Regions from separate parts of the Novosphingobium sp. AAP93 genome, predicted to be linked through region 1. Evidence: predicted binding sites of a transcription regulator. Region 1 holds the regulator's gene; the other holds the start of a gene.
What was found. The regulator LexA, encoded in region 1, represses DNA repair genes until DNA is damaged. The targets are predictions, from matches to a motif close to GTTCCNCNCTTGTTCT.
Positions count from the first base shown of each region.

Region 2: IP83_RS15920 (S24 family peptidase) is a predicted target of LexA. The motif match lies at 3,406-3,421, and genes of this name have one in related genera.

Region 1 is NZ_LJHZ01000019.1:7,724-26,002, reverse strand. It holds gene tpiA (triose-phosphate isomerase) at 1-408, opposite strand, end outside; gene IP83_RS03975 (SurA N-terminal domain-containing protein) at 627-2,567, shown strand; gene IP83_RS03970 (anthranilate synthase component I family protein) at 2,593-4,122, shown strand; gene IP83_RS03965 (aminodeoxychorismate/anthranilate synthase component II) at 4,135-4,731, shown strand; gene trpD (anthranilate phosphoribosyltransferase) at 4,728-5,786, shown strand; gene trpC (indole-3-glycerol phosphate synthase TrpC) at 5,982-6,770, shown strand; gene IP83_RS03950 (reverse transcriptase-like protein) at 6,763-7,143, shown strand; gene moaC (cyclic pyranopterin monophosphate synthase MoaC) at 7,312-7,782, shown strand; gene IP83_RS03940 (molybdopterin molybdotransferase MoeA) at 7,779-8,987, shown strand; gene lexA (transcriptional repressor LexA) at 9,064-9,756, shown strand; gene IP83_RS03930 (ComEC/Rec2 family competence protein) at 9,750-11,984, opposite strand; gene gltX (glutamate--tRNA ligase) at 12,013-13,485, shown strand; gene IP83_RS03920 (citrate synthase) at 13,567-14,853, shown strand; gene IP83_RS03915 (hypothetical protein) at 14,884-15,075, shown strand; gene IP83_RS03910 (HAMP domain-containing sensor histidine kinase) at 15,079-16,488, opposite strand; gene IP83_RS03905 (hypothetical protein) at 16,485-17,402, opposite strand; gene IP83_RS03900 (hypothetical protein) at 17,493-18,279, opposite strand, start outside.
Region 2 is NZ_LJHZ01000104.1:2,925-7,332, forward strand. It holds gene mobF (MobF family relaxase) at 1-2,697, shown strand, start outside; gene IP83_RS15920 (S24 family peptidase) at 2,707-3,348, opposite strand; gene IP83_RS15925 (PIN domain-containing protein) at 3,975-4,408, shown strand, end outside.

The sequences.
Region 1 (18,279 bases):
CTTGCCCGCATCGCGTTCGTCCAGCGTCTCGCCCACGCAGATGATCACGCTCAGGCCCGCCGCCAGCGCGGCTTCGGCCTTGCCGCGCACGAGCGCATCGGTCTCGCCATGGTCGCGGCGGCGCTCGCTGTGGCCCAGAATCACGAAGTCCGCGCCGATATCCGCGAGCATGGCCGCCGATACATCGCCCGTATGCGCGCCCTTGGCCGCAGTGTGGCAATCCTGTCCGCCGACGCCGATCGCCGAGACCGCCTCGCGCACCGGCCCCAAAAACGGAAACGGCGGCGCAAGCGCGATTTCAACATCGGGATAGCGCTGCGCCGCACGGTCGATGGCGCGCGCTTCAGCGAGCATGGCCCGGCTGCCGTTCATCTTCCAGTTGCCGACGATGTAGGGACGCTGGCTCATAGGACCTTGCACGCTAACACTAGGTGATTCCTCCTCATTTCCCGGGCAGCTATCAAACCGCAGCCCGGTTTGCAAAGCGCGCGTTACGCAAAGTTGGTGGTTAACTTCTGGGAGGAAGCCAACCCGCACGAAGAGCAGGGCATTGCGGGAATTGGCATTGCCCCCTAATGCGCCCCAAGGAGTTGCTCCGAACCTATCACTGCTAATGACAGGCCCCGATGCTCGGCTTTATCCGTTCCATGACCAAGTCCCGTATCGGCGTCGCCTTCGCGCTGGTATTCCTGGGGCTCATCGCGCTCTCGTTTGCGGGCGCTGACCTTTCCAACGCGAAGTTCGGCGGCGCGGGCAATGCAGACCGCGCGGCCACCGTCGGTTCGGCTCATATCGGCACGGTCGATGTGCAGCGGTCGATGACCAACGCGCTGGAAAACGCCCGCGCAGACAGCCCCGCCGTGACGATGAAGGACTTCGTCGCGCAAGGCGCGCTCGAGCAGGTCGTCGACAGCCTGATCGACCGCGCCGCGCTGATGGAATGGGCGCGCCAGAGCAGCGTCGGCATGGGTGTCAGCAACCGTCTGGTTGACAGCGAAATCGCCAAGATGCCGGCCTTCCAAGGCGCTGACGGCAAGTTCAGCCAGGCCGCCTACAAGGCGCTGCTCGGCCAGAAGGGCATTTCCGATGCGGTTCTGCGCGACGATCTCGCCAAGGGGCTGATGGCGCGGCAGGTCCTGATTCCCGCCGGAATCGGCTCCTCGATGCCGCAGAGCGTGGCGATGCGCTACGCCGGTGTGCTCAAGGAAAGCCGCGAGGGCCAGATCCAGTTGATCCCCTCCTCCGCCTTTGCGCCCAAGACACCGCCGACGGACACCGATGTCGCTGCATACTACAAGGCGAATGGCGCGCGCTATCAGCGCCCCGAGCGCCGCACGATCCGCTATGCGATCTTCGACGAGACCTCGCTCAAGAACGTCCCCGCGCCGAGCGATGCCGAGATTGCCGCGCGCTACAAGCTCAACGCCGCGACTTACGCGCCGACCGAGACACGCACGTTCACGCAAGTGATCGTGCCGACCGAAGCCGCCGCCAAGGCGCTTTCGGCTGAAATCGCGGGCGGCAAGGCCATCGATGCGGCTGCTTCTGCCAAGGGGCTCACGGCGCGCAAGGTGCCGGCGATCACCCGCGCGAACCTCGCCAGCCAGGGCTCGACCGCCGTGGCCGACGCGGTGTTCAGCGCCGCGCAGGGCAAGCTTGCCCAGCCCGCCAAGGGCGCGCTCGGCTGGTACGTGATCCGGCTCGACGGCGTGACGCAGGTCCCCGGCAAGTCGCTCGATCAGGCGCGCGCCGAGATCGTCACCGCGATCACCGCCGAAAAGCGCAAGGCCGCGCTGTCCGATCTCTCGGCCAAGTTCGACGATGCGTTCGGCAGCGGCACCGGCCTTGCCGATGTGGCCAAGAGCGCCGGGCTCACGATCATCACCACGGATCCGCTCGAGGCCAACGGCACTGTCCCGGGCCGTCCCGACATCAAGCCCAACGCCGATGTCACCCCGCTGCTCCCTGCCGCCTTCGGGATGGAGCGCGAGGGCCAGCCGCAGGTCGCCGAACTCAAGCCCGGCGAGCGTTTCGTGATCTTCGACGTCGGCCAGATCACCCCCGCCGCCCCGCCGCCGCTTGCCGAAGTGAAGGACAAGGTCGCCGCCGACCTGCAGACCTCGCGCGGCTACGGCGCTGCCAAGGCGGCCACCGACAAGCTCCTCGCCGCGCTCGCGAAGAAGGTTCCGCTGGCAGAGGCGGTCAAGGCCCTCGGCGTCGCGGTCCCGGCGGCCCAGGCGGTCAACATGCCGCGCGAGCAGCTCAATGCGATTCAGCCCAAGATCCCCGCGCCGCTCTCGCTGATGTTCGAGATGGCGCAGGGCACCGCCAAGAAGCTCGATGCGCCGGACAAGGCCGGTTTCCTCGTGGTCGTGCTGACCAAGATCACCCCTGGCGTGCTCAAGGCGGACGACCCGTTCATCGGCCGCGCCAAGTTCGAACTGGGGCAGATCACCGGCCGCGAATATGTCGACGAACTCCGCATGGCGGTGCGCGACGCGGTCGGCGTGAAGCGCAACGACGCCGCCATCGCGGCGCTGCGCACGCAGCTCACCGGCGGCCAGTAAGCCGATGGTAGCGGCGGCGGACACGATGGAAGCCGGGATCGCTGGTCTCCTTCCCGACGGCGGCGTGGCCGCCCGGACGGCCCTCGCCGCTGGCCGCCCAGCGCTGGTCTGGCGCAAGCTGATTGCCGATACCGAGACGCCGGTCGGCGCCGCGCTGAAGCTGATGCAGCCCGGCCGGGGCGATTTCCTGCTCGAATCCGTCGAAGGCGGCGAAGTGCGCGGGCGCTACAGCCTCCTGGGCCTCGACCCCGATCTCGTCTTCCGCGCCGAGGGTGCGGCCGCCGAAATCAACCGCCACTGGCAGACCGACCGCGAGGCCTTCGCCCCGCATCCGGAGCCCGCGCTCGCCGCCCTACGCAACCTCGTCGGCGAATGCCGCATCGATGTGCCCGAAGGCCTGCCCAAGTCGCTCGCCTGCCTCGTCGGCTACTTCGGCTACGAGACCATCGGCCTCGTCGAAAAGCTTCCCCGCGCGCCCGCCAGCCCGCTGCAGCTGCCGGACATGCTGTTCGTGCGCCCCAGCGTGGTCCTCGTGTTCGACCGCCTCTCGGACGAACTGATCGCCGTCGCCCCGGTTTGGCCTGGCTCAGGCGCGCCGGAACGCCTCGTCGCGCAGGCCGCTGACCGCATCGACGCCGCGCTCGCCCGCCTCGCCGACCCGGTCCCCGCCGACCCGCGCCTCGACGCCGCCAAACCTGCCGAACGCACCGCGGTCATGTCCCCCGCCGACTACGAACGCATGGTGCTGCGCGCCAAGGACTACATCGAGGCGGGCGACATCTTCCAGGTCGTCCTCGCCCAGCGCTTTACGGTGCCCTTCCCGCTGCCGCCCGCCGCGCTTTACCGTTCGCTGCGCCGGATCAACCCCTCGCCGTTCCTCTATTTCCTCGATCTCCCCGGCTTCGCCCTCATCGGCTCGAGCCCCGAGATCCTCGTGCGCATCCGCGACGGCGAAGTGACCATCCGCCCCATCGCGGGCACGCGGCCCCGCGGCATGACCGAGGCCGAGGACCGCGCCAACGCGCAGAGCCTCCTCGCCGATCCCAAGGAACGCGCCGAGCATCTCATGCTGCTCGATCTCGGCCGCAACGATGTCGGCCGCGTCGCCGCCGCGGGCACCGTGAAGGTCACCGAGAGCTACACGATCGAGCGCTACAGCCACGTCATGCACATCGTCTCGAACGTGGTCGGCAAGCTCGACACGAGCCGCGCCGACAGCGTGGACGCGCTCTTCGCGGGCTTCCCCGCCGGTACCGTCAGCGGCGCCCCCAAGGTCCGCGCCTGCGAAGTGATCGCCGAACTCGAACCCGAAACCCGCGGTGCCTACGCCGGCGGCGTCGGCTATTTCGCCCCGGACGGCTCGGTCGACAGCTGCATCGTCCTGCGCACCGGCGTCCTCAAGGACGGCGTCCTCCACGTGCAGGCCGGCGCAGGCATCGTCGCCGACAGCAACCCCGAATACGAACAACGCGAATGCGAAGCCAAGTCCGGCGCGCTTTTCGCCGCCGCCCGCGAAGCACTGCGCGTCGCCTCCGAACCCCGCTTCGGCCAATAAGGCACCCCCTGTATGATCCTCGTTATCGACAACTACGACAGCTTCACCTGGAACCTCGTCCATTACCTCATGGAAATGGGCGCGAAAGTGGAGGTCGTGCGCAATGATGCGATGTCCGCGGGCCAAGCCATTTCCACCGGCGCGCAAGGGTTCCTGATCTCGCCCGGACCCTGCACGCCAAACGAAGCGGGCATCAGCCTCGATCTCGTCGGCGCGGCGGCGGATGCGGGCGTCCCGCTGCTCGGCGTGTGCCTTGGCCATCAGTCGATCGGCCAGTATTTCGGCGGCCAGGTCTTGCGCGGCGGGCTGATGCATGGCAAGACCTCGCCCGTCACCCACGATGGCAGCGGCCTGTTCGCGGGCCTCCCCTCGCCCTTCACCGCCACGCGCTACCACAGCCTCGTGGTAGAGAACGTGCCCGAAAGCCTCGTGATCAACGCAACGTCCGACGACGGCCACGCCATGGGCTTCCGCCACACTTCGCTCCCGATCCACGGCGTGCAGTTTCACCCCGAATCGATCGCGACCGAGCACGGCCACGCGCTTCTCGCCAATTTCCTCAAGATGTGCGGCATCACCGCGAAGATGCCCACGCACCTCGCGGCATGAAGGCGCTTCCCGAAGTCACCGCAGCTCCGCTCGAGGAAGCGGAAGCCGAAGCCGCGTTCGCCGCGATCCTCGATGGCACTGTGCCGGAAGAGAGCATCGCCCCCTTCCTCGTCGCGCTCGCCGAACGCGGCGAAACCGCCAGCGAGATCGCCGGCGCCGCGCGCGCCATGCGCGCCCGGATGATCCCTATCAGTGCCCCCGCCCATGCCATCGATGTCTGCGGCACCGGCGGCGACGGGCAACACAGCCTCAATGTCTCGACCGCCGTCAGCCTGGTCGTGGCGGCCTGCGGCGTCCCCGTCGCCAAGCACGGCAACCGCGCGGCCAGCAGCAAGGCGGGTGCAGCGGATACCCTCGAAGCCCTCGGCCTCAACCTCGACCGCGCCGCCGAAACCGCCGAACTCACCCTCGGCGATCTCGGCATCTGCTTCCTCTTCGCCCAGCGCCACCACCCCGCGCTGGCGCGCATCGCGCCGATCCGCAAGGCGCTGGGGCGGCGCACGATCTTCAATCTGCTCGGCCCTCTGTGCAACCCGGCTCGGGTTAAACGACAACTCGTGGGCGTGGCGAGTACCGAGATCGTTGAGCCATACGCCGATGCCCTCAAGGCACTAGGCAGCGAACGGTTCATGGTCGTCAACGGCAACATGAACAAATCGGCCCGCGCGCGTTGGGTCGGGATCGACGAGATCAGCATATCCGGCGGCACGGTGATTATCGAGTATCCGGCGAGCGGCGACCAGTCGCACAAGCCGGAAGGGTGGGAAAAGAACTACAGCTTCATCTGTCCGCAGCCCCCTGAGGTCGGACTGCCGTTCCACCGTGCTGCCGCGATCAGAGGTGGTGATGCGGCCTTCAATGCCGCCGCCCTGCGCGCCCTCCTCCAAGGCGAGCCCAGTGCTTATCGCGACGCCGTCCTCTTCAACGCCGCTGCCGCGCTGATGGTCGCGGGCGAAGCGGGCGATTGGCACGAAGGGGTAGAGGAAGCCGCCGAAGCCATCGACAAAGGGCTGGCCAACGCCCTCCTCAACTGCTGGATTGCCGCGATCAGGTAAGCAGGTTTCTCGCAGAGACGCAGAGGGAAAGAAGATCGCAAAGAGGTTTGGCTTGGCAGATCAACCACTGGATCTGACTGTCTCTTCCTGCGGCTTTGCCGCCTCGATCTTCTCTGCGCTCTTCCCTTCCTTCATTGCACCTCTGCGAGAAACCCCTCTTCCTTCTCCGTCAATGCCCCCCTACAGCGCGAAGACATGACCGACACGCTCACCACAATCTGCGACACCAAGCGCGAGGAAGTCGCCGCCCGCAAGGCCGCGTCCACGCTTGCCGATCTCGCCGCGCGCGCCAGTGAGCAGTCCGCGCCGCGCGGCTTCGAAGCCGCCTTGCGCGCCCGCGCGGCAACCGGGTTTGCCCTCATCGCCGAGATCAAGAAGGCCAGCCCCTCCAAGGGCCTGATCCGCGCCCACTTCGATCCCCCGGCCCACGCCCACGCCTACGAACAAGGCGGCGCCACTTGCCTCTCGATCCTCACCGACGCACCCTATTTCCAGGGCCACGAAGACTACCTCGTCGCCGCCCGCGCCGCCTGCACTCTGCCGGTGCTGCGCAAGGACTTCATGGTCGATCCCTGGCAGTGTGCGGAGGCGCGCGCCATCGGCGCCGACGCCATCCTCATCATCGTCGCGGCCTTGGATGACGGCCAGATGGCCGAGATCGAGGCCGCCGCGCGCGAGCACGGCATGGACGTCCTCGTCGAAGTCCACAACGAGGCCGAGATGGAGCGCGCCGCCAGCCTCCGCTCGCGCCTCATCGGCATCAACAACCGGGACCTCAAGCGCTTCGTTACCGATCTCGGCACCACCGCCCGCCTCGCCCCGCTAGCGCCCGAAGGCGCGTTCCTCGTGGCGGAAAGCGGCATCAATGGTCATGCCGACGTGCTCTCGCTTGCAGCGTCCGGCGCCAGGGCCTTCCTCGTCGGCGAAAGCCTGATGCGCCACGATGACGTCGCTGCCGCCACCCGCGCCCTGCTCGGTGCCTGAAGCACCGCTCAAGCTGTTCTTCGACGGCGGCTGCCGCCCCAATCCCGGCCCGATGGAAAGCGCCGTCGCCACGCGCGGGCAAGTCTGGCACCGCCGCGATATCGGTCACGGCACCAACGACGAGGCCGAATGGCAGGCCCTGCTTGGCGCGCTCGACGTGGCCAGCGAGCTCGGCGCACGAGACATCGTCCTGCTCGGCGATTCCGCACTGATCGTCGCGCAGGCGAGCGGCACCGCGAAACCCGGTCCCTTCGCCAGCTTCCACGCAAGCTATCTTGCCAAGGCCGCCGCCTTCACCCGCGTCCGCATCCGCCACATCAAGCGGGCGCAGAACCTCGCCGGGATCGCGCTTGCCAAAGGATGGCCGCGCTGAGGGCTATCAGCATTGCCATCTGTCCTACACCGCCGAGGTATGGCATCAACGCCGCATGAAACCGCGCTTTTCCTTCGTCTCCTCCCTGCCTGATCCCGCCAGAAAGCCAGGCCCGGAGTTTTCACTCAGGACTGTGTCAACCGTGTCAACTTGTGTCGCCTTTGCCCGATGAGCGAGCTCACCCACCTCGATTCGCAAGGCCGCGCGCGCATGGTCGATGTCGGCGGCAAACCGGAGACGCAGCGCGTCGCCGTGGCGCTCGGCCGCATCCGCATGAACGCCGCCACACTCGCCGCGCTGCGCGATGGCAAGACGCCCAAGGGCGATGTCCTTGCCGTCGCCCGCATTGCCGGGATCATGGCCGCGAAGCGCACCGGCGAGCTGATCCCGCTCTGCCACCCCCTCGCGCTCGATGCCGTCAGCGTCGAATTCGCGTTCGTTGAGGACGGTGTCGAGGCCCGCGCAACTGCCTCGCTCACCGGGCGCACCGGGGTCGAGATGGAAGCGCTCACCGCGGTCTCGGTCGCGCTGCTCACCATTTACGACATGGCCAAGGCGATCGACAAAGGCATGGTGCTGGAGGGCATCCGCCTGATCGAAAAGCGCGGCGGCAAATCGGGCGATTGGCGCGCACCTTGACCGAACAGACTCCTGCGCGCCCGAACCCGCCCCTCCCGCTTGAGGAAGCCCAGCGCCGCCTGATGGAGCTGGCGCCGGTCCTCCCCATCGAGCACCGTGCGACCGCCGATTGCCTCGGCTTCCACCTCGCCGAGCCGCTGACCGCACTGCGCACCCAGCCCGCCGCCGATGTCTCCGCGATGGACGGCTACGCCCTGCGCGCCGCCGACCTCCCCGGTCCGTGGCGCGTGATCGGCGAAAGCGCTGCCGGGCGCCCCTTCGCCGGGACGGTCGGCCCGGGCGAGGCCGCGCGCATCAGCACCGGCGCGCTTGTCCCCGCCGGCGCCGACATGGTCCTGATCCAGGAGGATGCAGCCCGCGAGGGCGAGGTGCTCACCCTCACCGGAACGCCGCCCGAGCCGCGCGCGCGCCACATCCGCCCCGCCGGCATGGACTTCCGCAGTGGCGATGTCCTCATGGCACCCGGGACGAAGATCGGCGCCGCGCAGATCGCCCTCGCCATCACGGCTGGCCACGCCCACCTCCCGGTCCGCCGCCCGCTCGAACTCGCGGTGATCGATGGCGGGGATGAACTGGCGGCGCCCGGCGCAGACCTTGCCCCGCACCAGCTTCCCGCCAGCAACAGCGCGATGCTGGCGGCACTCGCCACCCAGCCCGCCGTCCGCATCACCCGCATCGGCCCGGTCCCGGACAGGCTCGAAGCGCTGAAAGCCGCGTTCGAGGCCGCCGACGACGCGGACGTTATCGTCACCAGCGGCGGTGCATCGGTCGGGGACCACGATCTCGTCCGCCCGGCGCTTGCCGAACTCGGCGCGGACCTTGCGTTCTGGCGCGTCGCGATCAAGCCGGGCAAGCCGCTCCTTGTCGCGCGGCGGGGTGCGCAGGTGATCCTCGGCCTGCCCGGCAATCCCGCCGCTGCTTTCGTCACCGGATTCCTGTTCCTCCTGCCCCTGATCCGCGCCGCGCTCGGTGCCGGAAACCCGATGCCGCGCCCCATTCCGGCCCGGCTGCGCGAAGCGATGCCGGCAGGAGGCAGCCGCATGGAATTCCTGCGCGCGGTCTGGGATGGCGGCGAAGTCTCGCTCGACGGCTTGCAGGACAGCGGCGCGCTGTCCTCGCTTTCCCGCGCCAACGCCCTTGTAGTCCGCCCAGCGAACGAAGCCGAAACGCCCGCTGGTACGTTTGTTCCAGTATACCTGCTGTAAATGCACGGAATTGCTTGACGCGTGAATATTCGTTGCTTATTCGTTCCGCATTCGTTCACCATAGGAGTGCGCACGGATGCTCACGCGCAAGCAGCATGAACTGCTGACCTTCATTCAGACCCGCCTTGAGGATTCCGGCATTTCCCCCTCGTTCGAGGAAATGAAGGAAGCTCTCGACCTCAAGTCGAAGTCGGGGGTGCACCGGCTGATCTCGGCGCTGGAAGAGCGCGGCTTCATCCGCCGTTTGCCCAATCGCGCCCGCGCTCTGGAATTGATCCGTGACAGCGATGCCGGCGGCGCCAAGCCTGCCAGCCGCGCTGCTGCCAATGCGCCGAGTGCGCTTGCCCCGCTGCGCAATCCTGCTCCGGCACGCGAGCCTGCGAACGATGTGATCGAGATCCCGCTCCACGGCCGCATCGCCGCGGGTGTGCCGATCGAAGCACTTGAGGGCACCTCCACCCTACCAGTCCCCGCCGCGCTGCTCGGTTCGGGTGAGCACTACGCGCTCGAAGTCTCGGGCGACTCGATGGTCGAGGCCGGCATTCTCGATGGCGATTATGCCCTCGTGCGCCGCACCGACACGGCGCGGGATGGCGAGATCGTGGTGGCGCTGGTGCGCGGCGAGGAAGCGACGCTCAAGTATCTGCGGCGCGAGCGCGGCATGGTGCGGCTCGATCCGGCCAATGCGGCCTATGATCCGCAGTATTACCAGCCGCATGAAGTGCAGGTTCAGGGCAAGCTCGCAGGCCTGCTGCGCCGCTATCACTGACTGGGTGCGGGGTTCGGCGCTCCGGTAGCAGCTGGAGCCGGACCCTGCCGCCTCGCCCTTGGCTGCCACGGTGGTGGACGGCGGAACCAGCCATGTTCGCCTTGGGTTTCCGCCACGGTGCGGACCCGGCCCGAGACGAGATCGATTGCCAGTCCGCCCGTCTGGCCGAGCATGGCCCGGTCCGCCTTGAGCAACCGGGGCTTGCAAGCGGAGGGCAGCCGCCGATCTGCCACGACGATATCGGCCCGCGCGCAGGCGGCCGCGAGAACCGGGATCGCCACGAGGTCCTTCCCCCGCGCCATCAGGAGATCGAACCTTCGCCCGCCCCGCACCAGCGACATCGCGCAGAAATCGGGATTGCAATGGGCGCCCTTCCAGTCCTCCAGCGCCACGGCATCGCCTGTCATCCCCGCATTTTCCAGCAACGCGGCGCGCGTATAGCTCTCTTCCCGTACCGCCCGCAGCACCAGCAGATCCGGCCCCTCGCCAGTGATCCCGACGTGGTGGCCATCACCTGAAACGAGGACGTCGGGCGTGCGCGTCAGCAGCAGAGCGGCCATGCCCAATCCGATCGGCACTAGGCCCCACAGCCGCACGCGCCCGCTCCACATGGCCAACCACAACAGCCCGGCCATGAATAGTGCGAAGGTACCGCCCGTCATCCCGGGCATCATCGTCACCGCGCCCGGCTGACCCGCCACCAGATGGGCGAGCCAAAGCAGCAGTTCGAGCGACTTGCCCACCGCCCACCACGCCGGCGCGCCGAGGCCGAACAGATCGAGCGCCAGCGCAAGTGCGATCAGCGGCATCGTCAGCACTGTGGTCAGCGGGATGGCGACCACGTTGGCCGCTGCGCCGTAGATGCCAGCGCGGTGGAAATGGAACAGACTGATCGGCATGAGCGAAAGCTCGATCACAACGCCGGTCATGAGCAGCATCGCCAGATGACGGCCGAACCGCGTCATGCGCCCTTCGTGGCTGTGTGAAAGAAACGCCTTCGCAGGCGTGGACGTACTGAACGCGACGATGGCAATGACTGAGGCAAAGCTCATCTGGAAGCTCGGCCCCAGCACGGCTTCGGGCCAGAGCAGCATGACGATCAGCGCCGCCGTCGCCAGCAGCCGCAGCGAGAGCGGATCGCGGCCCAGCGCCAGCGCCGCGAGCACCAGCAGCGAGCCCGCGACCGAGCGGACGGTCGGCACTTCGGCGCCGGTGAGCAGGGTGTAGAATAGCCCCACCCCCGCTCCGACCCCTGCGGCCAGCAAAGGCAGACGCACGCGCAGTGCGATGAACGGAAATAGAGCGAGCACCCTAATCGTCAGGAAATAGGCACCCGCAATCACAGCACTGACATGCAGGCCACTGATCGAAAGCAAGTGCGTCAGGCCCGCATCGCGCATCGCATCCTCGTCGCCCTGTGCGATGGCGCCGCGGTCGCCGCTGGCAAAGGCGGCGGCAATCGTGCCGGGAGAGCCGGAGAGCTGCCCGCGGACATGGTCGGCCAGTTCCTGCTGCCATTGCCGGAGTGACCAACCCTCGTTCGCCGGCCTGACGACCATCACGGGACCCACCACGTTCCCCGTGGCGGCGAGCCCCTGAAACCATGCCGCGCGGGCAAAATCGTAGGAGCCCGGCAGCATTGGCGGCGCCGGCGGCATGAGCCGGGCGCGCAGGCGGACCTCGGCGCCTTCGACAAGCCCGGGCTGGTCGTTCTCGTCCGGCAGGTTGAGCCGCAGCTGAAGCGGCTCGGCGTGGCCCTCGATTTCCGCGCGGATGAGCAGCCTCACCCGATCACGCGCACCTTCGACTTGCCGGTCGATAATCCGGCCCTGGATCATGGCGACTTCAGGCCGCGCAATGCCCGGCTCGCCCACCAGCTCGGACTTCACCCAGATCGTGGTGCAGCCTGCCGCGAGCATCAGCGCCATGCCGATCAGCGCGGCGCGCAAGTGTCCCATATCGCCCTCGGCGTCGATGAGCAGGCTGCCCATCGCCGCCGCACCGCACAATGCGAGGAAGCCCGCCCATTGCCACGGCCCCGGCAGCACCGCCCAGCAAGCGATTCCAATGCCGAAGCCCACCGCAAGCCACGGGCCGCGCTCGAAAGGGCGGGCAGCCAGGAACGCTTCCATGGTGCGGTGCATGCTGGACAAGGCGGCGAGTTTGTCCCAGAGGCGTGTCCGCAGCGTCGCGGGTTCGCCAAGAGGTTGGGCCAAAGTCGGCGGCATGGCCGGATTAGGAAGGATTGCGCCCATAATGGCAAGCGCCAGTGACACCGTTTCTGCAGGATCGGGCGCGGGGACTGCCGCTGTTCGCAAGGGTGTGGTGACGCGTTTCGCGCCTTCCCCCACCGGATACCTGCATATCGGCGGCGCGCGCACCGCGCTGTTCAACTGGCTGTTCGCCCGCCACCACGGCGGCACCTACCTGCTGCGTATCGAGGATACCGACCGCGCGCGGTCTACCGAGCCGGCCATCGAGGCCATTTTCGACGGGCTCAACTGGCTGGGCCTCGGCGGTGACGAGGAACCGGTGTTCCAGTTCGCGCGGTCTGACCGGCATGCGGAAATCGCGCACAAGCTGATGGAGGCCGGGCACGCCTATCGCTGCTATTTGACGCAGGAAGAACTCGCCGCACGCCGCGCCGCGGCGCAGGCCGAACGCCGCCCGTTCCGCATCGAAAGCGAATGGCGCGATGCCGATCCGTCGACATGGCCCGAAGGCCAGCCGTGGGTCGTGCGCATCAAGGCGCCGCGTGACGGCGCGACCACGATCGACGACCTCGTGCAAGGCCCGATCACCGTCCAGAACGTCGAGATCGACGACTACGTCATCCTGCGCTCGGACGGCACACCTACCTACATGCTTGCGGTTGTGGTCGACGATCACGACATGGGGGTGACCCACGTGATCCGCGGCGATGACCATATCAACAACGCCTTCCGCCAGCTGGTGGTGATCCGCGCGATGCAGGCGGTCGAAGGCTCGGGCTGGGAAGACCCGGCCTATGCCCATATCCCGCTGATCCACGGCGCGGACGGGGCGAAGCTTTCCAAGCGCCACGGTGCGCTTGGCGTCGATGCCTATCGCGACGAACTAGGGCTGCTGCCCGAAGCGGTGTTCAACTACCTGCTCCGGCTCGGCTGGGGCCACGGTGATGCCGAGATCATCAGCCGCGAGCAGGCGGTCGAGTGGTTCGAGATCGGCGATGTCGGCAAGGGCGCTGCACGCTTCGATCTCAAGAAACTGCAGAATTTCAACGGGCACTATATCCGCGAAGCCGATGACGCGCGGCTGGCGGGGCTTGTCGCGCAGCGGCTGGGCGGGCTGGACGAAGCTGGCCTTGCGCTGCTCACCACCGCTATGCCGGTGCTGAAAGTGCGCGCGGCGGACCTCATGGAACTGGCCGCCGGCGCGCGGTTCCTGTTTGCGCAGCGGCCACTGGAGCTCGACGAAAAGGCAGCGGGCCTGCTGACGGACGATGCGCGTGCACTGCTTGGCGCGATGGCTGAGTGGCTTGTCGCCGAGGAATGGACAGCCGCTGCGCTGGAAGCTTCCCTCAAGGCGATGGCGGAAGAACGCGGGCTCGGGCTGGGCAAGCTGGCGCAGCCGCTGCGCGCCGCGCTGACCGGCACGACTACCTCGCCGGGCATTTTCGACGTACTGGTACTTCTGGGACGAGACGAGTCGCTCGCCCGGGTCAAAGACCAGGCTGCGCAGACCACGTGATGTAACTTTCCGGGCCCCGGCCCGAACCCAACCAGGCCGGCACAGCGCCGCCGAAGTATGAGCAGAACAGGAGGGTAGATCGTGAGCGACAACCAGGCGACCCTGAGTGATGGCGACAAGACCGTCACGATGCCGATCAAGAGCGGCACGATCGGCCCCGACGTGGTCGATATCCGCAAACTCTATGCCGAAACCGGCAAGTTCACCTATGATCCGGGCTTTACCAGCACGGCAAGCTGCGACAGCGCGCTGACCTACATCGATGGTGATGAAGGCGTGCTGCTGCACCGCGGCTATCCGATCGGCCAGCTGGCCGAACACTCCAGCTTCATGGAAGTGAGCTACCTGCTGCTCAACGGCGAACTGCCTTCGGCGGACGAGCTGGCACAGTTCACCCGCACGATCACCCGCCATACGATGGTCCACGAGCAGCTCTCGGTGTTCTACCGCGGCTTCCGCCGTGACGCGCATCCGATGGCGATCATGTGCGGTGTCGTCGGCGCGCTCTCGGCGTTCTATCATGACTCGACCGACATCTCGGATCCGGAACAGCGCAAGATTTCGGCGCACCGCCTGATCGCCAAGATGCCGACGATCGCGGCGATGGCCTACAAGTATTCGGTCGGCCAGCCCTTCGTCTATCCGCGCAACGACCTCTCCTACACCGGCAACTTCCTGCGCATGACCTTCGCGGTCCCGGCGGAGGAATACGAGGTGAACCCGATCGTCGAGCGCGCGCTCGATCGCATTTTCATCCTCCACGCCGACCACGAGCAGAACGCCTCGACTTCGACGGTGCGTCTGGCGGGTTCGTCGGGCGCCAACCCGTTCGCCTGCATCGCGGCGGGCATCGCCTGTCTGTGGGGCCCGGCGCATGGCGGCGCGAATGAAGCCGCGCTCAACATGCTCAAGGAAATCGGCACGCCCGACCGCATCCCGCACTACATCGCGCGCGCCAAGGACAAGAACGATCCGTTCCGCCTGATGGGCTTCGGTCACCGCGTCTACAAGAACTACGACCCGCGCGCGACGGTGATGCAGCAGACGGTGCGCGAGGTGTTTGCCTCCTTGAAGGTCACCGACCCGCTGTTCGAGACGGCGCTGCAGCTGGAAGAGATCGCGCTGAACGATCCCTACTTCATCGAGAAGAAGCTGTTCCCGAACGTGGACTTCTATTCGGGCATCATCCTTTCGGCGATCGGCTTCCCGACCGCGATGTTCACCGCGCTCTTCGCGCTCGCCCGCACGGTCGGCTGGGTTGCGCAGTGGAACGAAATGATCAGCGATCCCGGCCAGAAGATCGGCCGTCCGCGCCAGCTCTACACCGGCCCGGCGCAGCGCGACTACGTGCCCGTAGACAAGCGCTGAGGCGCGAGCAGACAACCTGAGGAGAGTGACATGACCCTGATCCTGCGTATCCTGGGCGTGCTCGCTCTCCTCATGGGCCTGTTGTGGATGGGCCAGGGCGCCGGCCTGATCATGTGGCCGGCATCCAGCTTCATGCTGGAGCAGAAGATCTGGATTCTGTGGGGCGGCGTGCTGGCTCTGGTCGGCGCCGGGCTGCTGTTTCTGGCGCAGCGCCGAGGCTGAGCGTCAGGCCGCCCGGTCGGGCGGCAGGGTCAGTTCAAAGCGCGCGCCTTCGCCCGCAGCGCTGGTGACGACGAGATCCCCGCCCATCGCCCGCGCGAGGTGGCGCGAGATATAGAGGCCAAGGCCTGTCCCGCCATCACCGCTGCGGCCCAGCCGCTCGAACTTCTCGAACACGCGAACCGCTTGCTCGGCATCGAGGCCCTGGCCCTCGTCCTGCACTGCGATCCATGCACAGCGCGCGTCCTCGCCGGTCTCGAGCGTTACGCGCGTACCCTCCGGGCTGTAGCGGATCGCATTGGTGACGAGATTGAGCAGCACTTGCAATACGCGGCGGAATTCGCCGATTGCGGGTACGCACGCAGCGGCATCCGGCGTTACCAGCGTGATCCCGCGCTCCTGCGCGCGGACCGAAAGGATGCCGGCAGCGCGGCGGGCGCAATCGGCCAGATCGATGTGGTCGGGCGCCGGAGAGAAACCGGGAGCCTCGACCGCTTCGAGATCGGCAAGGTCCTCGATCAGGCTCATCAGGTGGCGTCCAGCATCGGCGATATCGCGCGCATAGCTGGCATATTCCTCTGCCAGCGGTCCGGCGAGGCGCGTGCGGATCGTCTCGGCATTGGCGATGATCCGCGTGATCGGCTGGCGCAGGGTGGGGGCGAGATCTCGGCCCAGCAGGCGGTTCCATCCGGGCTGCGCGTTCGCCGCATCCGCCTTTTCGTCGCTGGCTGCGGAGCTGGAGGGCAAAGTCTCGATCACATCGGGGATCGCAAGCAGCGAGAAACCGCCCTGCCCGCGCGGGATGATCCGAGCGCGCCAGCCACGCTTCGAGCCCTCGACCGTGAACGGCGCATCATCGAGCAAGCGCCAATGGAGCGGACCCTGCCGCGCCGTCATCAGATCGCTCACCCGGTCGATGGTCACGAAATCGGTCCAGAAGCGCCCCCGACCAGCCTCGAGCGCTGCGGCCAGTCCGGAGAGATCGGCCGCGCGGACATCGGCGACGATCACGCGTTGCTCCTCGTCCAGCAGGATCTCAGCTTCAGCGACATGATGCAGCAGCGCTTCGGGCACGGGCAAGTCGGTCGCGGTTTCCTCTCCGCGCTGCCAATGCGTGAGCTCGATTGCTGTGCCCTCGCCATGCGGCGTGACCGAAGCGAGCGCGGTGACGAAGTGCCCTTCATCAACCGAGAGGATCATGCGCGAGGCAGCCTGGCCGGTCCGGCGGACGCGGCGGACCAGCGCCAGCAGGGCCGGGACCGCGATCAGGCCGGGGATCGCGCTGCCGCAGCGCAGTTGCAGACCAGCGAGCGGTTCGTCAGCCGCGATGAGCCGGTCTCCGCCGTCGGTGCGGGCACGGATCAGGCCGCCGCCGGGCGTACTCGGCGCCGCGCCCCGTTCGCGCAGCGCGCTCATGCGCCGGCCTGCGCGAGCAGCGCGGCGGCCTTGGCGGGCGTGATGTCCGCAAAGCCCTGCGGCAAGTTGGCTTCGGGATGGAACGCCAGCGCCGCTTGTGTGACCGCGGCAGGTACCAGTCCGCAAGCCCGCAGCGCGAGCACAAAGCGCGGCAGCTGGCCTTCGACCGTCGCCATTATCGCCGCCTCGCGGCTGAGCCCGGAGCCGCGCGCGAGCGCGGTGAGAAACAGCGCGACTCCAGCCTTGTCCACCTCAAGCGCGGCGGCTGCCTTTTCCCCCATGGCATCGAGCACGCGGCCCATCTGCGCGAGGCGCGAACGTGTCTCGTCGATCCGCGCGCGGACGCCGCGTTCGGCAATGAGCGCATAAGCTTCGGCGGAGCCATCGAGGCCGACATGAGCGCGCAAGGTCACGAGCGCAATGTGCACGAGATCGCCCGGCAATTCACCCAGCGGCAGCTGCATGCGCCGCTGGCTCTGGCAGAAGCGCGCTTGAGCGGCGAGCAAGTTCATCGCGCCGGCAGACGCCTGCGCATCGGGATCGGCCATGCGCGACTGCAGGAGCGGCGGGAGCACCGGATCGACCCCGCGACTGCGCTCCAGTCTGACAGTCCATTGCCATTCGAGCGCGAGCGTGTGGAAATGCTCGAGGAAGGCCGGATTTTCCGCCAGGACATGGGCGAGTTCCTCCGCCGCCTCGTGCGCCCATCCCTCCGGTTCGGCATGGCCAGCCGCCTCGGCCAGCGCGATCACCAGCTGCCGCGCGACATCGACGAACATGCCGCGCACGCGCGCGACGATCTCGTCGCTGAAGAGGGAGTTGTTGTCGCTGCGCAGAAGATGGCGCAGGATCGGCACGACATGGGCCACCGCACCGCGCGCGGCAGCCACGTCGTCCGCCAGCGGCGAAGACATCGCGCTTGCCGGAGCGCCGGAAGATGCGGGGAAGGCCATCCTCACCAACTTAGGCCCGGGCTGGTTAATTCGGGGTTAGGCGGTTGGCCGTCATGCGGGCCGCCCTCCGCTCGGCAGGGTGCTGCCCGGCCCCTCGCCGCGCCCCGCAAGGAGCAGTCCGGCGACCATCAGCGTCACCACCAGCAGCCGCAGCACGAAATCGAATGGCAACAGAATGCTCGCCAGCGCCAGCATTGCCCCGACGACGAAGCGATCGTTGAGCCACCAGATCCAGGCTTCATCGGGCTGCAGGCGCTGGAGCAGGCGCAGCAGGAGGATCAGCACGACCGGTGGAAACCAGGCGATGCCCCAGGGAACCCCGACAACCGCAGGAATCTCGGTCCGCCACGCACAGAGTGTGATCAACAACCCGTCGAGCACCCAGTCGGCGAGCTGGTCGAGCGGCGCGCCGCTGGACGATCCGATCAGCGAATCCCGCTCGACCCGCGCGAGCAACCCGGCCACCTGCTGCACCATCCACGCCAGCGCCAGCATAGCAAAGCCCGGGCCGCACCAGCCGAACCACCCCGCGCCGGTGCCCAGCAGCGCGGTGATGACCGCGCCAAGCGCGATGACATAGGGCCGCGTCCCCGCATGGAGCAGCGCCGGTCCAAGCGAGCGCACCACTCCGGCGGCCAGCCACGATCCCGGCGAACGGACTTGTGCACTTGCCGTGTGCAGCCGCACCCAGCCCGGCTCTGCCCGATGCGCCTCGCCCTCGTCGCGGATCAGGCGCCAGCGGCCCTGATCGAGCAGCATTGCGGGCAATTCGCGCTGAACAATCCGCGCTTGCGAAGCGATCCGCAGCAGAGCCGAGCCCGGGTTCCAGTCCCCGGGC
Region 2 (4,408 bases), on a different contig from region 1:
ATGCCCAAGAGCTGGTCGCTGCTCGCCCTCGTGGGCGGCGACCGGCGCATCCTTGAGGCCTATACCGAGGCGGTCAAAGAGACGCTCGCGTGGGCTGAACGCAACCTTGCCGAGACCCGGATCGAGGTGAGGGGCAAGGACAAGGCCGTCGCCACCGGCAACCTCACCGTCGCGCTCTTCATGCACGATACCAACCGCAATCAGGAACCTAATGCCCACATTCACGCGGTGGTCGCCAATGCGACGCAGGGTCCGGACGGCAAATGGCGCGCCCTGCGCAATGACAAGCTGTGGGAGCACAATACCCTGCTCAACGCCATGACGATGGCCCGCTTCCGCATCTCGGTCGAGCGCCTCGGCTATGAGGTTGGCGAGATCGGCAAGCACGGCAACTTCGAAGCGGTCGGTGTCCGGAAATCCGTACGCGATGCCTTCAGCTCGCGCCGCGCAGAAATCCTCGGCCAACTGGAGGGGATGGCCTCGCGCAGCCTCGCCGCGCGCAGCGCCGCGAACCTCATGACCCGCTCGGAAAAGAGTACGGTGGAGGACCGTTCCGCGCTGGTGAGCGCTTGGAAGGAAAAGGCCAGATCCATCGGCTTCGATCCTACTGCGGTCATGGCGAGAGCGAATGCGCGCGCGGCCCAGGGCCTTGGCGAAGTCGGCAAGCTGACCTCGATCGTGCGCGGGACCGTTACCAGAGCGCAGGACCTTGCGGCCGCGCTCGCCGAGCGCTTTGGGCTCAGGGAAGGCGATCCGCTGATGCCTCAGGATCTTGCCAAGCGGTCGCCCGAACAGGTCGCGGCAGCCCACGCTGTGGCATCTGCGGTGCGGCATCTCGCCGAGCGCGAAGCGGCGTTCTCGAAAGTCGATCTCTACCGCGCAGCGCTGGGTTTTGGCCTTCCCGCAGCCTTGCCGGCGATCGAGCAGCGGGTGCAGCAGCTGGTCCGGCAGGGCGCGCTGCAGCGGGGTGCCGGGGTCAGCCAGGTCATGCTGACCACGAAAGACGCGGTCGCATCCGAGCAGCGCATCGTGGCCGCCGTGGAGGAGGGCAGGGGGAAGGCATCGCCGATCATCAACGCCGATGCGGCCGGTGCGCGGCTGCAGAGCCTCTCGCAGATGCGGTATGGCATCAAGCTCAATGCCGGGCAGGAGGCTGCCGGACGTCTGCTGCTGGGTTCGACCAACCGGATTGTTGCGATTCAGGGCGTCGCCGGCGCCGGCAAGAGTACGGTGCTCAAGCCTGTGGCCGACATCCTTCGCGAGGAGGGCAGGGTGGTGCTGGGCCTCGCCGTGCAGAACACTCTGGTGCAGATGCTCGAGCGCGACACCGGTATCCCGTCGATGACCGTCGCGCGCTTTCTGCGGCGCCATCAGGACCTGCTCGAGGGCGGCGATGCGGCCCGGCTTACCGAGGCGCGGGCGGAGATGAAAGGCGCCGTGATTCTGCTCGACGAGGCTTCGATGGTCGGCAATGCCGACAAGGAAAAACTGGTCCTTCTCGCCAATCTTCTCGGTGTCGACCGGTTCGCCAGCATCGGCGACCGCAAGCAACTGGGTGCAGTCGACGCGGGCAAGCCCTTCGATGTCATGCAGCGCTCCGGCATCGAAACCGCGACGATGAACAGGAACATCCGCGCCCGCACCAAAGCCCTGCGCGCTGCGCAGCAGGCGGCTCAGGGCGGGCGGATTGATGACGCGCTGCGACACCTCGGCAAGAGCGTTATCGAGGTCGGCGAAGGGGCAGCGATCGAGGCGGCGGCGGCGTGGCTCTCGCTTGCGCCTGTCGAGCGCGACCGAACTGCGATCTATGCCTCTGGCCGTGCTCTGCGCAGCGAGGTCAATGCCGCTGTCCAGACCGGGCTCAAGGCCAATGGCGAACTGGGTCAGACGGCACTGAGGCTGGACGTGCTCTCACGCGTAAACACGACGCGCGAGGAGCTGCGCTATGCATCCAGCTATCGCCCGGGGATGGTCGCCGTATTCGACCGCGACAATCGGGCGCAAAAGCTAGGGAAGGGGACATACACGGTCATCGAGAGTGACCGGCAGCGGGGGTCGGTGACCTTGGAGGGTGAAGGCGGGAAGCGCACAGTGCTGAAGGTCGATCGCCTTCGTCCCAATGGTGACTACGATCCGCTACGGCTGTTCGAAGTCAAGCGCCTGGACCTCCATGCAGGAGACCGCATTCGCTGGACCGAGACCGACCACAGACGGGGGCTCATCAATGCCGACCAGGCGCGTATCACCGGGATCAGCCGGGATACGGTATCGCTGGTGACCTCGACGGGCATTGCGCATGATCTGCCGGCCAGCGATCCGATGCTGAAGCGGCTCGATCTCGCTTATGCGCTCAACGCCCATATGGCGCAGGGGCTCACGTCAGACCGCGGCATCGCGGTGATGGACAGCCGCGAACGCAATCTCTCGAACCAGCAAACTTTCCTCGTGACCGTCACCCGCCTGCGCGATGGGCTAACCCTCTTCGTCAACGATGCCTCGCGGCTTGGCGCGGCCATCGCTCGCAACACGGGCATGAAGCGTTCTGCCCTCGAAACCGTGGGCCTGCTGCGCGAGGCAGCCGCTTCCGGTCTTGCGAGAGGGAATTCCGAGGCAGCGCTGCAGAGCGAGCCTCCCGTGCTTAAGGAACCACCTGAGCGGGAGAAAGCGATGGTCAAGCCGTTCGAGATGGGGATCTGAGGCGGCGTCTCAGATCTTGCGGCCGAACCAGAGCACACGGCCAACGATGTTCACCGAGCGGCGGTCCAGCCCCTGCCAGCTGGGATAGGCCGCATTGTCGCTGACCACGGAGATTTTGCGGCCCTGTGGCTCGATCGCCACCCGCTTGACATTGAGCGCGCCGTCCATGCGCAGTACGTAGATCCCGTCGCGAAGCTTGGACTGCTCGTCCGCAACGTCGACAAGGACCTCGTCGCCGTCGTACAGCGTCGGTTCCATCGAGTCTCCGACCACCTTGATGATCGAGAGGCTAGTAGCCTTCGCCTGCGTCAGCTTGCGCAGCCACTTTTCGTCAAACCCGAACTGGCCGGCCTGGCTCTCCGCGCCGGCCAACGCACCGTGGCCCGCAGATGCTTCGACATCGAGCACCGGGATCTGGACGAGCTGGATGACCGGAGTATGCCGCGCAACCGGGCCGCCCAGGACAGCCTCGTCCACGCCGAAGAACTGCGCCAGGATCTGGCGGTCCTGCTCGTCCAGATGGCGCGGGCTGCCCTTGCGCAGATACTGCTGGATGTAGGAAACGTTGCGGCCAAGCAGGCGGGAGACAGCCGAGTAGTTGACGCCGCGCTGGCGGATCAGCTCGTCAAGCGTCGTGCGGGGATCTTCCATCGTCTCTCTTCCTGCGATTCTAGGATATGATCCTAGCGCTAGGAAACATCCTTAACAAGAACAAAAAGTGAACTTAGGGCGCCGCCGGTGTAAGGAGCTGTTCGGCTTTTGGGGGTTTGACGCCTGCTCATGGGACAAACATGCAGTTCAGGCGTGGTCGGTTCAGCGGCAGGTTCATCGCCAGAACGCGACCTATAGTGAACACTCCACAGGGCAGGAATTACGCCCGAAACTGGGCCCACAGCTGACTGGCTGAGCTTCGGCGCTGGACAAACAAAGCTGCCCTTCCTTAAGCGTACAATGTTGTCGGCGAGGAACCAACAGCCGCTATCACTATGTAGCGCTAAGCGATAACTTTCGGTCCGCGGCGGCACGCCTTCGGAGCGCTAGCCGCCTCATTTTCACGACAAGGGCCGTCTAAACACGCTTGACCTTGTCAGATTGATGGCCGTTGCGAGGACGGGACCATTCCTAGTAAGAAGAGTTGCGTTTCAACAACGCGGGGCCGTTGGTATGCTATTAGACTGTGAAAATTTGTTCTCTCTAGAAAGAGTGGCCATAGGGTGATTGACCGTTTCTTCAGGGAACCTCTCGCATGTCCCGGTTAGCGACAAGGGCGCGGCATTATGAACAAGCAAGTTCGGCCCAAGCCGTTAGAAACAAGGCACGTCTTTCTCGACACCCAGGTCTATCGCCGGCTTCATCACAATGTCTCGAACCCCGCGCTCTCGACGCTGGCGCGTCATATCGCGGACCGCGCCGTCGTTCTCCATATCACCGACATCACCTTGCTCGAGATCCGGCGCCAGATCGCTGAAGACGTCGCAGCGAAGGCACGTGACCTGGCGACCATCGAAAAATCCTTTCGGCGGTGGCGTCATACCAGCAAGGGCTTGCCAGAGCCGGCATCGATCGACCCGGCGGTAATCGCTGCCGACCTGTTCCGCCAACTCGCAAAAACAATCGTCGAGGATTGGGCGGCGATCGTGCACCGCGCGCAGGAGCTGCCGGCGTCGATGATCTTCGCCGACTATTTCGCGCGAAGCCCGCCCTTCGATCA